Desulfovibrio desulfuricans: one gene and its partner. The protein of the gene in region 1 interacts with the protein of each later gene in a pairwise test. Links are inferred from orthologs where the notes say so. Each region holds a gene or a part of one and is shown on either strand. Other genes may lie near its edges. The genes, in order: ileS and hybD.

Region 1 (7,675 bases):
AAGCAGCCGGGGGTACCCCCGGCATACGGAGTATCAATGGCTGATAAAAGGCAAACCGTTGCCCAAACCCTTGAAGAAGTTATCACCTGGCGTCCGGTGCTGGCCCCTGTGCTTCGGTCGTTTGAACCGCTGCTCACCGCCCAGGAAGAGCTTGGCGGTGCTGTGGCCGAAAGTCTGAAAAAAGAGGGCGTGTCACTGCCGCAGGCCCAGCCGCAGCGGATGGAGCAGGGTGTTTCGATGCTTGCCGGGGCTTCCTTTTCAGGCGTGGCCCCAGCAGTGCGCATTAGCGCAGAAAAGCTGCTGCCCATGTTGTGCCGCATGGACGCTGTGGTTCCCCACAAGGCCAGGCTTACGGATTTTTTTCTGAAATCTGACGGAGCTGAAGACCAGCGAGCGGAAGAGCTGGTTTGCGCTGCTGCCTCAGGCGACAGGGATGCCCTGGCGGCTCTGGCAGAAAAAATTGGCCTTGACCCTCTGGTGCTGGACTTTGTGACGGGGTTCATCGTTGCGCCGATCTTGCGTGGCATGACCGCACAGGCCGTGGCCGCTGAAGGCGACACCCCCTGGGAAGCCGGCGATGTATGGCGACAGGGATATTGCCCTGTGTGCGGCGCGCTGCCCACCATTGGCTGGATGGATAAACCCAGCATTGATGAAAAAAACGCTTTTCTTGCGGGCGGCGGCGGTAAAAAACATCTGCACTGCGGCGTGTGCGGAGCGGACTGGAAATTCCGGCGTGGCGCATGCCCTGCATGCGGCGAGGAAGGCAGCGGGGTTATGGAACTGCTGCGCGAAAGCGGCACTGCTCACGGTGAGCGGCTGGATTGGTGCACCAAGTGCAAATCTTACTGCCCGGCGGTGGATCTGCGCGAACGCGAGTTTGTTCCCAATCTGGATGCGCTGGCGCTTGGCATGATGCACCTGGATATGGTGGCCGCACGTAAAAAGCTGAAACCAGTCAGGCCGTCATTCTGGAACATGTTTTAGCGGCAGCTTGCGGCAAGCGCCAAAGGCGTTTTTTGCAACTGCCTTTACTGCAAAATTTATTGCTGGCAGTCTGTCTGTCAGCGGATTGCTGAGTCGGTTTGTTGAACCGTTTAAATGCTCCTGATGTAGCAGTCTTTAATTATTGCACAAGCAGGCATTATTAGGGTAGAACAACCGCTGCGGAGAGTGGTGTTGATGGCGGTTTTCAGCCGCCTGTGGTGCGCCGGGGCCTGCTCCTGCGCTTTACGAACCCAGTAGGAGGAATAGCTGATGAAATATGTGACCTTGTTGCTGCTTGCGTTAAGCCTCGTGTGGGTTGGCGAAGCGCAGGCGCGTGATATCAAGGAAATGTCGCAGGTCATTAAAAAGCCCATTGAAATTCCTGGTGGAACATCCCCGCGTATGAGCGTCATGTTCCCCCATACGGCGCACAAAGGCATCAACTGCATGCACTGCCACCACGAAGTGGGGAGCGACAGCCGTTACGTAGCCTGTACCGAATGCCACGCCACCCCTGGTGCGCGCGAACGTGACCCCATGAGCATGTTCATGGCCTTCCACTCCAAGAATGGCGACCGCTCCTGCTACGGCTGCCACTCGCAGAAGGCTCAGGAAAATCCCGCCAAGTACGGCGCCAAGTTCAAGGGCTGCCGTCCCTGCCATATGGCCGCCAGCGCCCGCGAAGCCGCCAAGCAGAAGTAAGCTCACTCCCGCCACGGTATTTCTGTACTGCATAAAGGCCCCGCAAGGGGCCTTTATGCGTTGCAAAACAAACCCATTCAGGGTGTGGCTGAGCAGTCGCAGCCCAGCCAGGCAAGCCTTCTCTCCCAGATGAACCTTCGTCAGCGATGCTATGCGTTAAGTGTGTTCACTTACGGCTGAACCCTAAGCGCCTGAAGAAACAGCAAAAGGCTGCAACGCGGCGTTGGACGCAAAAAAGGGCGTTTTGCAACGCCCTCATTCAGTAGCTGAAAAGACTTTAGCAAGGTATCCGTCTAGAGGCCCAACTGGGAAAGCATGTCGTCAATGGCGCCCTGAGAAGCTGCGGTTTTGTCCGGCCCTTTGAGTTCGCTACGGCCCTGATTGAATTCCTTGACCGCCTGACGTGCCTCGTTCTGCAATTCCTGAACGTTCTTGGTGGGGTCTTTTTCCGCCCCGTCCAGAATAAGGCCCGAGGAAACATAGAGTTCCACCACCATTGCCTCAATCTGGTTCAGGGCAGACACGACCTTTTTGATGCGCTGACCTGTAATGTCCTGAAAGCTCAGGGCGGTCAGCACGGAAGTGAGGTCATCGCCAAGGCGTTGGTTGTTTGCTTCCAGCTCGGTAATGGGGGCCGCATCCGCACCGCCGTTACGTAGCCCTGCCAGATGCGCCGCGTTCTGTTCCTGAAGATCCAGATGCCGCTCCACGATTTCCATGATGGTCATGGTGGCGCTTTCCGTATCTTTCAGCACTTCGTCCAGTTGGCTTGATGCTTCCAGAAATAGCGCATCCGGATTTGGGGGGGGCAGGGGCTGGCCTTTGGAGGCAGTGGATATGCGCTCAAAAATGTCTCTCAGACCCTGGCGCATTTCCGTGCTGATCTGCTTGTAAACTGCGGCTTCGGGCTTTTCGTCGCTCATGCCCGTCCCCTTTGCGCGCGGCGCGGTTTAATTTGTGCGTTTTGAACCTTTGAGGGTGTATGGTCAAAGGTAAAATGCAGTAAAAAACTCCGCCGCGCGAGGGCGCGGCGGAGCCTGGGTACTTACTTGTTGGTCTTCAGAAACGTCTTGGCCCGCGCAGCTTCTGGCGAGTTGGGATATTTCTTGATCAGCTCTTCCAGGCGGGCCTTGGCTGCCGCAGACTGATTGAGCTTGCTGAAGCTGATGCCCTGCTTGAGGTACGCGCCGGGCGCGCTGGAAGAAGAAGGATACTTTTTGATGACAGCATCGTATGCAAGGGCTGCATCGGCAAACTGGTTGCGCTGGAAGTAGCACTCGGCCAGATAATACTGGGCCTCAGGCGCCTGGCTATGGTCTTTGTAATTTTTCAGAAAGTCATTGAAAGAACGCTGCGCCTCATCGTACTTGCGGGAATTGTAGGCGTTAACGCCAGCGTCAAAAAGCGCCAGCGAAATATCCTTTTTGGGAGCCTGAACCTGCGGTTCTGGCTGGGGGCTGGGCTGGCCCCATGTGCTGGAGCTGGGGTTGATGACGGGCTGGGGCTGTGCTGCTGCTGCGCCCTGATCGCCAGCGGCGGAAGCCGCGGCGTAGCCTACGGAACCAGCCGCCATGCCGCCTGCCGCTGCCTGCCCGTAGGAAGGCTGGCCATAGCCGGGCTGACTGAAAGCAGGAGCAGCCTGGGGTGCCGCTTGAGGAGCAGCCTGAGGAGCCGCCTGGGCAAAGGGGGCAGAACCGCCGCCGCTGGTCATGGGATCGCCAAGGTTCAGGTTCAGCGCCATGCTGCGCTCCACCTGACGCAAAGCTTCATCGTGCGCTCTTACACGGCCCACCAGGGCTTTGGCGCCGCCAGCATTTTGCAGATCGTCAATCTGGCCCTTCAGGGCGTTGACTTCCTGCCGCAGGGTTTGAATCTGGTTCCAGGCGTCAGCCTGAGCAGGCTGCAACTGGCGCAACTGCACGTCTTGCTGCTGCACCTGCTGTTCCAGTGAAATGCTGCCGCTGCCGCTGCTGGTGCTGCCGCCCATGCAGCCGCTCAAAGGCAGCGCCGCGCAAGCCAGAGTCAGGATGTACATAGTACGGAGTGTGCGCATAGTACCCTCTTTCAATTTTGCACTTTTCCCAGAACTTTTTTTCGTCCGGTGAAAATATAGATGATTCCCCCCACACATGGCAGAAAAACTACCAGCACAAGCCACAGGGCGCGCTGTTGCGGGGTTTCAAACTCGTGTCCCCATATGTGCAGAATGCTCCACAGTGTCGGGATCATGGGGAACATTACCACAAGCACATGCCACCAATGAAAAATCATGCGGTTCCTCCCTTGCCGGGGGTTGGTTTGCCGCCTTTGTCGCTGGCGGCCGCCTGGGGCTTGCGCCAGAGAATCAGGCAGGCCAGCACCGCACCAACAAATATGGCCGAATCAGCCACGTTAAAGGCAGGCCAGTGCCAGTCGCCCCAATAGACATCCAGAAAGTCCACCACGGCGCGAAAGCGCACGCGGTCAACCAGATTGCCAAGCGCGCCGCCCATCACAAGCCCAAGAGCCGTGAACAGCCAGGGGTCTTCATCCGAACTGCGCACCAGCATGACAATGGCCCACACAGCCACAACCGTGGCAGCGAGAAAAAGCCAGAACTGCCACTCAATGTCTGACCGGTTTAAAAAGCCAAAGGCCGCGCCGCGATTGCGGATGTTGACCAGATCAAACAGCCCGGCAATGACCGTGATGGGCCTGTGCTCGGGTATGAACTGCATGACAGCCCACTTGCTCACCTGATCGAGAACAAGGGCTACAATGGCCGCTATGCCGAGTATGCGATAACGCCTTGGCATTCCTGTTACGCTTCCATGGCCTTGATAACGGCGGTGCAGCGGGGGCAGAGCGTGGGATGGTCTGCGTCGGTGCCAAGTTCCGTGCTGTAAATCCAGCAGCGTTCGCATTTTTCGCCGTGAGCTTTTTCCACGCCGATGGCAAGCCCGGCGATTTCTTCATCGCAGTACGCGCCTTGTGGTGCGCTTTCAAGGGGCTGCATGGCTATTTGCGAAACAATGCAGAAGGCGCGCAGGTCAGTGTTCAGGCCTTCAAGGCGCTGGCGCAGTTCGTCTGCCACAAAGAGGGTCACGCGGGTGTCGAGCGAATGGCCGATAACGCCATCGCGCCGCATGGGTTCAATGGCCTTGGTCACGGCCCCGCGCACGGCGGCGAGCATGTTCCAGTCGTCGCGCGTGCCTTCGTCAAGCAGAAGGGGGGCAGAATCAATGGGCTGCAGGGCAAATACCGTGGGTTCCGCGCCGCGCAGGCCTTCGGGCAGATGCGCAAAGATTTCTTCTGCGGTGAAGGAGAGCACCGGGGCCATGTCGCGCAGCAACAGGCCAAGGATATGCCACAGGGCGGTCTGTGCCGAGCGGCGTTCCGCGCTGGCGGGGCCGGAGGCGTAGAGGCGGTCTTTCAGCACGTCCAGATACATGGATGAAAGGTCGGTCACGCAGTAGTTGTGCAGGGTGTGATAGACCTTGTGGAAGTCAAAATCCATGTAGGCCTGCTGCACACGGTCGTGCACCCGGGCCGCGGCGTCAATGGCAAAACGGTCAAGCGGCATCAACTCGTTCAGGGGCAGCAGATCATCCTTGCCGAGGCCTTCAAGGTTGCCAAGGATGAAGCGGCAGGTGTTGCGAATGCGGCGGTAGGCATCCACAAGGCGGCCAAGAATTTCGTCGGAAATGCGGATGTCCTCGCGGTATTCCACGGAAGAAACCCACAGGCGCACGATTTCAGCGCCGAATTTTTCAATGAGTTCTTGCGGCGCGATGACGTTGCCGATGGACTTGGACATCTTGCGGCCTTCGCCGTCCACCACATAGCCGTGCGTGAGCACAGCCTTGTAGGGCGCGCGCTGGCGCGTGCCTTCGCTGACCAGCAGTGAGCTGTGGAACCAGCCGCGGTGCTGATCCGAACCTTCAAGGTACAGATCGGCGGGGTAGGCAAGCTCGGGGCGCTGCTCGAGCACGGCGGCAAAGCTGGTGCCGGAGTCGAACCACACGTCAAGGATGTCGGTTTCGCGTTTCCAGTGGTTGCCGCCGCAGTGCGGGCAGGCAAGGCCTTCCGGCACGATTTCCGAAAGTTCGGCCTCGTACCAGTAGTCGCAGCCGGTGGGGTGTTTGGCAAAGCGGTCGCAGATGTCGCGCATCCAGTTGGGGTCGTTCCAGGCTTCGCCGCAGTCTTCGCAGAGCAGGGCCATGATGGGCACGCCCCACTGGCGCTGACGCGAGATGCACCAGTCAGGCCGGAATTCAATCATGTTGTGGATGCGTTCGCGGCCCCAGGCGGGGATCCAGCGCACCTGCTCGTCAATGGCCTTGAGCGCGCGGCCGCGCAGGTCGTTCTTTTCCATGCTGATGAACCACTGGGTGGTAGCGCGGAAAATAACCGGCTGCTTGCAGCGCCAGCAGTGCGGATAGGAGTGCTTGATCTTGGCCTGACGCAGTAATGCGCCGACTTCTTCAAGCTTTTCAATGACCTTGGGGTTGGCTTCAAAAACATTCAACCCGGCAAAAAATTGCACCGTGGGCAAAAAGCGCCCGGCATCATCCATGGGTGAATAGATTTCGAGGCCATATTTGAGGCCAACTTCGTAGTCTTCGCGGCCATGACCGGGGGCGGTGTGTACGCAGCCCGTGCCAGCTTCAAGGGTGACGTGCTGGCCCAGGATGATGGGCGACACGCGGTCGTAAAAGGGGTGGCGGGCCTTGAGGCCTTCAAGCTGTTCGCCGGTGGCGCGGCCAAGAATTTTGGGTTCGCTCCAGCCGAACTGCTCCGCGCAGGAGGTGAGCAGTTCCTCGGCCAGCACGTACTGCGCTCCGTCCACTTCCACCAGCACATAGGTGAATTCGGGGTGCAGGCACACGGCCATGTTGTCCGGCAGCGTCCAGGGGGTGGTGGTCCAGATGACCACAAAGGCATGGGCGGGATCCGCAGCGGAGAAAACCTTTTTCAGGCCATCGTCCTGCAAGGGAAAGCGCACAAAGATGGAAGGGGACGTGTGGTCGTAGTACTCCACCTCTGCCTCTGCAAGGGCCGTGTGGCAGGAGCAGCACCAATAGATGGGCTTTTTGGAGCGCATGACTCCGCCCGTTTCCACAAAGTTGGCAAGCTCGCGAGCGGTGGCGGCCTCATAGGTGGGGCGCATGCTCATGTAGGGATCTTCCCAGTTGCCGAGCACGCCGAGACGACGAAATTCCTTGCGCTGCACGTCAATCCACTTGGAAGCATAGTCTCGGCAGAGCTTGCGCACCACATGGGCGGGCAGGGTCTTTTTCTTTTCTTTCAGCTCCTGCTCAACCTTGTGTTCAATGGGCAGACCGTGACAGTCCCAACCCGGCACATAGCGCGAGGCAAAACCAGCCATGTTGCGCGATTTAACAATAATGTCCTTGAGAATCTTGTTCAGGGCCGTACCCATGTGAATGTGGCCATTGGCATAGGGAGGGCCATCGTGCAGCACGTAGGTTCCCTTGCTGCCGGAAGCTTCAACCATTGCTTCGTAGCTGTTAATGGCATCCCATTTTTTCAGGGTTTCCGGCTCACGCTGGGCCAGGTTGGCTTTCATGGGAAAGGCGGTCTGAGGCAGGTTCAATGTTTTCTTATAATCGCTCATGCTGGCTCCCGGCACAGTTCAACTCAAGGACTTGGCAATATGGTACTGTGAAAAAATCGCTCTACTGTGGGCAAAGAGCGGGGCAAAGTCAAGAAGAGCAGGACACTGCGTGCCTGCTGGCGTGCCTGCATGTACGCAGGCTGAGCATGAAAATGTTTGGCAGACCGCACCTGATGGTGTGCATCTGCATGGCAACCCGCCTCACATAAAGCGCCTTTTCATGGACAAAAAGGCTGGCCCTTAATCTTGGAGCACCAACAAAAAGGGCGTTTCAGACGCGTTGCGCGCAGGAGTGAAACGCCCGGGATTTTCAACGTGTTCCGCCGCAATTACCGCACAATCATGCGGAACGGGCGTCAGAAGTTTGCC
Region 2 (7,759 bases), on another replicon or contig:
GTGGATTTGACTGTGGGCGTAGCGCCGGGCTTGAAGGTCAGCGATGGGCACCGCTTCGCGCATGAGGCTGAGGAAGCCGTTGCAGGCGTTCTGCCCGGTGCGGACGTGACCGTGCACGTTGAACCCCGCAAATCGTGCCGCATTGATGAAAACAACCCCTTTGCCCTGGTGCAGGTTGCCGCATCTGAGCATGGCCTTGCGGTTCATGACGTGCATATCTTGAGCGCTGACAGCACCTGCCATATTGAGCTGCACGTTGAGCTGCCGGGACAGATGCCCTTTGACCGGGCGTACGCGCGGGTCAAGGCTTTTGAGGACACGCTGCGGGAGGCCTTGCCGGGTGTTGAAATTGTCAGCCACATGGAACCCAAGGCCCCAAGCGCTGCGCTGGAGCCGGGCGCTTCGGTTTCTGTGCCTTTTTCAGAGATGGCCTGGCGTGAAATCAAGGCCGCGGTGGAAAATGAGCCTCTGGCGGCCATGCCGCACAAGTTTTCTACCTATGTGCTGCCGGAGCAGGGGGTCTGCATTTCATTCCACTGTAATGTGAGTGTGGGGCTGTCTGTGGAAGAGGCGCACAACGTCTGCACGCGCCTTGAAAAGCGCATTCGTGCCGCTGTGCCTCAACTGGGGCGTCTGAGCATCCACATGGAACCGGCGGTTGTGTCAAATACCCCAGCGGCATAACAGCCTTAGCGTACTTGGCGGCATGCGGATTTAAAACTCGCTGCGCACAGTCCGTTTGAGTGCAGCTGGGTCCGGTATTAGCCCTGATTACGGCGCTGTTGTGATCAGCGCCGTAATCCTTTTGCTTTTGGGGAGATTCCGCTCTGTACGCGGGCTTTGAAAAAAGCGGAGCCGACAGATATTCCTGCTGTGACCAATTCTGGCTTTAAGCCTGCTCCTGCGGCTCCTGCTCAGGAGTAGTGCCGCTCTGTGACTCAGCTTCCGCGTCAGCGGCATTGAGCGTGTCGGGAGTAACGCGCTGGGGAACCGCTGTTTCAACGAGCGCGCGCCAGAGGTTATCAATGCCGTAACGGTTGCTGGAAGACGTGACGATGGGGCGGGTGCCGAGCAGCTCCTGCCATTCATTCTGGCGGTTAGCGCGCTCACGCTGGCTGCACTTGTCTGCCTTGGTCAGCACGGGCACAATATTCAGGCCGTTGGTACGGGCAAAGGAAGCCAGATTTTTGTCGAGCTTCTGGGGTTCAAGGCGGCTGTCGAGCAGCAGGGCCAAGGCCTTGAGGCTTGCGCATTCCACAAGGTACCGTTCAAGCAGGCGCGCCCATTTTTCGCGTTCTGTATGGCTTGCGCGGGCATAGCCGTAGCCCGGCAGGTCAACGAGATAAAAGTCATGGGGTGTCACGCGGTAATAATTCACCGAGCGGGTTTTGCCGGGGGTGGAGCTGACTTTTGCCAGTTTTTTGCGGCCAGCCAGCGCGTTGATAAGCGACGATTTACCCACATTGGAGCGCCCCGCAAGGGCTATCTGCGCCTCGGGCAGTGATATGAGCTGCTCAAGAGTATAGGCTGTAGTTTCAAGAGTAAGAACGGGATTCATAGTAAACCTCATGTGATACTTTAACTTTGTGTCTTGACAAGCAAGCATCTTTCAGCAAATATTTTCAATTCAGGGCTGACATTTTCAGCCAACTTCCGTATTAAGGTAGCCGCTCTTGCCGCAGTTGGCAAATGATCGGCCTTACGCCCGTTTGCGCCATTTTGCGGCGACATGTTAGGAGGACAAATGTATTCTACCACAGACTTTCGCAAGGGTCTGAAGATCGAAGTCGAAGGCACCCCTTACGAAATCGTTGATTTTCAGCATTTCAAGCCCGGCAAGGGTGGCGCTATGGTTCGTACCAAGCTGCGCAACATCCTTACTGGCCGCATGCAGGATATAACCTTCCGCTCCGGCGAAAAGGTCAACAAGCCCGATCTGGAAACCCGCGACATGCAGTTTCTGTATCGTCAGGACGACGACCTTATCTTCATGGATATGACCACCTACGAACAGCTCCAGATGCACATCACCACCACTGATGGCAAGGAAGGCTTTCTCAAGGACGGTCAGGAATGCCGCGTGCTGCTGTACAAGGGCAGCCCCCTTGATATCGACATCCCGCTGAGCCTCGTGCTTGCGGTTGTTGAAACCGAGCCCGGCGCCAAGGGTGACACTGTCAGCAACGTCACCAAGGCTGCCAAGCTTGAAACCGGTATTTCGGTTCAGGTGCCCATTTTTGTCAACGAAGGCGATCGCATCAAGGTTGACACGCGCACCAAGGAATACCTGGGCCGGGAATGATGACCGGTTCGGGAGGGTAGCCCTACGGACGCCCATAAATTCAGCCGCGAGCTTCTTGGCCTTTTTCTTATCTTCTGGGCGCTGTTGCTTTTGCTCAGCCTGCTCAGTTTTGACGCCAACGATCCCAGCCTTAACCATGTGGTCAGCGGTGTTGTCAAGGTAAAGAACAAGGCTGGTCTTTTCGGCGCGTACACTGCGGGTTTTCTTAACGATGTGTTTGGCGTGGCCGCCTATCTCTGCCCACTGGTTTTCGGTGCGCTGGGGGCGGCCTACGTTTCTCCTTCGTACAGTCTGCACTGGTCGCGCTGGCTTGGCTTCTTTTTGCTCACCGTCTGCCTGCTTGTCATAGGCTCCGCCTCGGATATCACCCTTGGCGACATGTGGGGCGGCGGCATGGTGGGCAATGCCCTGCACCTCAATGCCAGCCGATATCTGAGCCCGGGCGGTTCTGCCCTGGTGTGGATATTTGTGGCGCTTGTGGGCATGCAGCTTGCGGGCAATATCTCATGGTTCAATGTGGCGGCGCGTGTGCTGCACTGGGCGCAGGCGCGGCTTGCCGCCCGTGCTGGCAACGCAACCGGGCCTGTTGTTGCAGAAAGCCAACCGGAAAGCGAAGACGGCAAGCGGCGTTGGTCGCTGCTTGATCTGCGCCTGCCGTCCATGGAATTCTGGAAGCGCTGGCGCGACCGCCTTGGCAATATTCAGCCCACGGCTGACTCGCTGCCAGATGTTTTTGAAGAACAAAAGACCAAAGCGGCCCGACCGCAGGCAAATGAGCCAGCGGCACCCCGCCCGGCAGCACAAGTGGATGCTGATGATCCCTTTGCCGTGGCGGTAGACATCAACGGCATGCCCATTTCTCCCGCTGTTTCTGCTGGCGCGGCCTATGCTGACGAGAGGGGGGGCACTGCCCCGGCCCATGATCCTGCGCATGATGCGGCCCATGATTTGGCTCAGGATGACACGGTGCATGCTGCTTCGCCTGCCGCTTCTGCCCCGAATGCTGGCGGCAAGGCTGCAAGTGCTGCCGCCACTGCTGCCGAAGCCCCCAAAAAGCAGGGCGGTCTGACCGGGCTGCTTTCTGGCATGACAGGCCGCAAGGCCGCTATTCCGCTGCCGGGGCTTGAACTGTTGGCCCCGCCTGTCAAAGTGCCGGGCAACAACAATAAGGAAGACCGCGAGGCACGTGGCAAGGCCCTTATTGCCTGCCTCAAGGATTTTGACATCCAGAGCGAGCTTGTGCATGTCACGCCTGGGCCTGTGGTCACCATGTATGAGGTGCGCCCGGCCCCCGGCATCCGTGTGAGCCGCATCGCCAACCTCAGCGATGACCTGGCGCTGGCCCTCAAGGCCGTTGCCGTGCGCATCCAGGCACCCATTCCCGGTACGGACACGGTGGGTATTGAAATACCCAACGACAACCGCGAAACCGTGAACTTCAGGGAACTTGCCGCTTCTGAGCCTTTCCGCAAGGGTTGTGGCCCTCTGACCATGATTCTTGGCAAGGACATTTCGGGCAAGCCCATCATGGCCGATCTCACGCGTATGCCGCATCTGCTTGTGGCTGGCGCTACGGGCGCGGGCAAGAGCGTCTGCCTTAACGGCATTCTTATCAGCCTGTTGTACCGCACCCAGCCCAAGGATATGCAGTTGCTGCTGGTTGACCCCAAGCGCATTGAAATGGCCGTGTATGCGGATGAACCGCATCTGGTGCATCCTGTGGTCACGGAAATGAATGAGGCCAAGAACGCCCTTGACTGGGCCGTGCACGAGATGGATCGCCGTTACGAAGCAATGGCGCGCCTTGGCGTGCGCAATGTGGCCGGATTCAATCAGAAGCTGGCCGCCTGCAAGAATGATCTGCCCCCGGATTTTGCCGACCTTGAACCTCTGCCTTATCTTGTCATTGTTATTGACGAACTGGCAGACCTCATGATGACCGCTGCCCGCGAGGTGGAAACCAGCATTGTGCGCCTTGCGCAGCTGGCCCGCGCCGCCGGTATTCACATGATCCTTGCCACCCAGCGCCCCAGTGTGGACGTGGTGACAGGGCTTATCAAGGCGAACTTTCCGTGCCGCATATCCTTTCAGGTTACGTCCAAGCACGATTCGCGCACCATCCTTGACCAGGTGGGTGCGGAGCATCTGCTTGGTCGTGGCGACATGCTCTTCAAGCCCAGCGGGGGGCGCTTGCAGCGTCTGCACGGCCCCTTCCTCAGCGATGAAGAAGTGCAGGGCGTAGTGGCCTACTGGAAGCGGCAGCTCAGCCCCTCCTACAAGGTGGACTTTGCCCAGTGGGGGCTGGACTCTGTGAGCGGCGGCGGTAGCGGCGGTGGCGGCGATGCCGCGCAGGATCCCCTGTACGGCGAGGTGCAGGCCTTTGTGAGCGAGCAGGGGCGCGCATCCATATCGCTGGTGCAGCGCCGCTTCAAGATCGGTTTTAACCGCGCCGCGCGTCTGGTTGAACAGCTCGAGCACGACGGTATCATCGGCCCGGCAGACGGCAGCAAGCCGCGCGCTGTGGTCAAATAAATCAAACAGCACAACTGGCGGCTTTAGCCGTGGAGGTGTTATGCGCATAAATGGCATGCTGGCCCTGGCAGCCGGGCTTGTTCTTCTTGTGGCTTCTGCCGCGCAGGCTGCGGATATAGCGGCGACCATCCAGGCGCGGTATGAAAAGCTGCGCACGTTTTCCGCCACGTTTGAGCAAACGCTGACCCACAAGGAAAGCGGCTCGGTGGAGAAACGGCAGGGCAACCTGCTGTTCCAGAAGCCCCTGCTCATCCGCTGGCAGACAGATAAACCCCATGAAGAAACCCTTGTGGTCACGCATAAGGAAATTTGGGATTATCTTGCGGATGAAGAAATTGCCTACCGCTACCCTCTGGAACTTGTGCGCGATTCGCGCACCATCATTCAGGTCATCACCGGGCAAGCCGCGCTGACCAAGGATTTTGACGTCAAGGAAGCCGGGCAGGAAAACGGCCTCGCCAAGCTGCACCTTTACCCCAAGGAACCAGCCCCGCAGATGGTTGAGGCGCTTCTGTGGGTCGAGCCTTCCACCGGCTATATCCGCAGGGCCAGCATCATTGACTTTTACGGCAATTCCAACGACGTGCACTTTACGCAGTTCAAGCCCGACACCTCGTTGAAGGAATCTGACTTCACCTTTACCGCGCCCAAGGGCGTTGAGGTTGAAGACCGCATTGACCGCAAGGTGCAGGAAAAGGAACTCTTTAAATAAGCTGATTACGACTCAACAAAAAGGCCGTGGAGTTCGAAACTCCACGGCCTTTTGCTGTATTTATGGGAAGGCTACACGCACAAGCGCCGGAAAACGCCCGGCGCGTCTTCGTCTACTATGGGAAAAGAATCCTGCAGCTCGTCCGGCACACTGACAGGTTTGCCGCTGGTCATATCAATGAAGACCCACTGGGTTTCCGCCTCGGCAAGGAGGGCTTTTTCCTTTGCATTCCAGAAGGCATAGCGGCGCAGGCTGCGGCGCGAAGCGTAGGATGCAATCCATGTGGCGGCTGTAATCACATCACCCAGAAAGGCCGGGCGCTTGTAAGTGATGGTGTGCTGGCGCACCACCCAGCCCTGGCCAATGCTGTCGTACCTCTCCATAGGCCAGCCGCAAACGGCGGAATGCGCAACAGCCACATCCTGCATCCAGGCCACATAGCGCAGGTTGCTGACGCGGTGCTGCATGTCGATATCATCCTGCCCAACCGTGATCTGCTGCGTATATATGTTGATCCGGGCCATATGTCCTCCGCATTTGTGATGGCGCAGACCATACCCCTTGCAGGTAAAAAATAAAAGACACGCGGGCTTGCGTTAATTTTGCCCGCGTGTCTTCTGGTTGATAAGAACAGGTTGCTACAGATTTGTCAGGGCACGTTTTGCCTTGCAGTCAGGCAAGCCTTTTGTTGCATGCTCGCTGCCCCTCGACCTGCTGTTTTTTGGGTGCCCTACACGCAACCCTGAACAAGACTGTCGAGCACCGCTGCGGAAAGGTGGCGCGGCTGCGCCCGCAACTGAGGGTCAATGCCCCATTGCCGCAGTACATCCAGCGCCATGCTTTGGGCTGCTTCAAAACTTTCGCTGACCGGAGTGGACAGAGGAGCTGCCAGCGTCATGGCCGCCGGTTGCACGCCAATGAGGGCGCAGTGCTCCGGGGCTGTGCCGCGCAGGGCGGCAAGGCCCATCACTTCCGAAAAGCTGTTCTGGTGCGGGCCGATCTTTTGCGCTGTCAGGTATGCCGGCACGTTGTCGCGCAGCACCAGCTCGCCCGGTTCCAGCCCAAAATCAACCGCATCCAGCACCAGCAGTTTGTCGGCCCGTTCCACAAAGGTCAGCAAGGTCTGCCCCTGGGTGCCGCCGTCCACAACTTCCACGTTTTCAGGAAAATCCCAATGGGCGTAAAGCCGTTGCGCCAAAAGTACGCCAACGCCTTCATCGCCGTACAGAATATTGCCAAGACCAAGAATGACGATCTGTTCCATGAGATTTCCGTGCACCTTTGCGGCAGTAGTGCCGCCTTTGGCGGCGCAACCACGCTGGCGTGTTTTGTTATATCTGTTTGGCGGCCCGGATGGGCCGCCTCACGCTACTCTCAGGCTACCTCAGGTTATGGCTTGCGGCGTTCGCGGAATCCGCTAAACATGGATGAAACCAGGGTGGTCTTGCCCATGATTTCTTCGCGTATGACCATGTACAGGTGCACGGTCACAAAGGTAATGAGCAGCAGCATGCCCAATCGGTGCAAGCTGCGGGTCATTTGCCCGTTGCCGCCAAACCAGTTGTTTATCCAGTCCTGCACAAAGGTGAAGAAGTGGATAAACGGCACGTGGCTGTCCTGCGCGTACATGCCAAGGCCCGTAAGCATGATGACAAGCATGAAGATCATGCCCGTGCCCATGCCCAGCTGCGCCAGCGGATTATGCCCCACATGCGCGGCGCATTCCTTGTTCAGGAACAGGTACCAGCGCACGTCCTGCCACAGGTCGTTCCACCAGTCCTTGCTCCACACCGGCACTATGATAAGCTCGCGCGAATAGCGGTTGCCCCACACAAGGCCGTATATGTAACGCAGCACTGTTGAAATGATCAGCACAAAGCCCGCAATAAAGTGGGCCATACGGGTGTAGCCCATGTAAAAGGTTTCGTACGGCTCACCAGTGACGGAAAGCCAGGGTTTGCCGATAATGTAGCCAGTGACAATAAGCACAATGACACAGGCAACCATAACCCAATGCCAGATGCGAATGGGCAGTTGATAAACGTATATGCTCTTGCCCATAGGCAGTTGCGGCAGCAGATGTTGTTCGCTCATGACGTTCTCCCGGCGGAAGGCTTGTATTCCGCGTCTCGGATTGCCCGAACGCTAGAAGCAGTTGTCTGTCCGCACCGATATGAGCTCTGATCCGTCCGGCCCGATGATGTGCGTGGAGC

Evidence for each region.
Region 2: the proteins of ileS (region 1) and hybD interact in binary tests that used the Escherichia coli proteins (3 or more experiments, as listed by UniProt). The link is inferred for Desulfovibrio desulfuricans from one-to-one orthologs.

The regions. Positions count from the first base shown.
Region 1 is NZ_JANFYZ010000011.1:74,813-82,487, reverse strand. The notes cover bases 4,290-7,675. They hold ileS (isoleucine--tRNA ligase), read right to left. Parts: upstream 7,307-7,675; coding sequence 4,490-7,306; downstream 4,290-4,489. Other genes in these bases: NE637_RS12320 (HypC/HybG/HupF family hydrogenase formation chaperone), read right to left, coding at 7,663-7,675; lspA (signal peptidase II), read right to left, coding at 4,290-4,484. In the rest of the region: NE637_RS12355 (formate dehydrogenase accessory protein FdhE), read left to right, coding at 37-987; NE637_RS12350 (cytochrome c3 family protein), read left to right, coding at 1,258-1,689; NE637_RS12345 (protein phosphatase CheZ), read right to left, coding at 1,983-2,612; tol-pal system protein YbgF, read right to left, coding at 2,735-3,742; NE637_RS12335 (PLDc N-terminal domain-containing protein), read right to left, coding at 3,754-3,960; more of lspA, read right to left, coding at 3,957-4,289. UniProt on the Escherichia coli protein: Catalyzes the attachment of isoleucine to tRNA(Ile). As IleRS can inadvertently accommodate and process structurally similar amino acids such as valine, to avoid such errors it has two additional distinct tRNA(Ile)-dependent editing activities.
Region 2 is NZ_JANFYZ010000001.1:374,731-382,489, reverse strand. Bases 5,044-7,759 are described here. They hold hybD (HyaD/HybD family hydrogenase maturation endopeptidase), read right to left. Parts: upstream 6,811-7,759; coding sequence 6,277-6,810; downstream 5,044-6,276. Other genes in these bases: NE637_RS01530 (nickel-dependent hydrogenase large subunit), read right to left, coding at 7,692-7,759; cybH (Ni/Fe-hydrogenase, b-type cytochrome subunit), read right to left, coding at 6,936-7,640; NE637_RS01545 (acyl-CoA thioesterase), read right to left, coding at 5,618-6,070; lolA (outer membrane lipoprotein periplasmic chaperone LolA), read left to right, coding at 5,044-5,546. In the rest of the region: NE637_RS01570 (cation diffusion facilitator family transporter), read left to right, coding at 1-684; yihA (ribosome biogenesis GTP-binding protein YihA/YsxC), read right to left, coding at 890-1,558; efp (elongation factor P), read left to right, coding at 1,745-2,302; more of lolA, read left to right, coding at 4,875-5,043.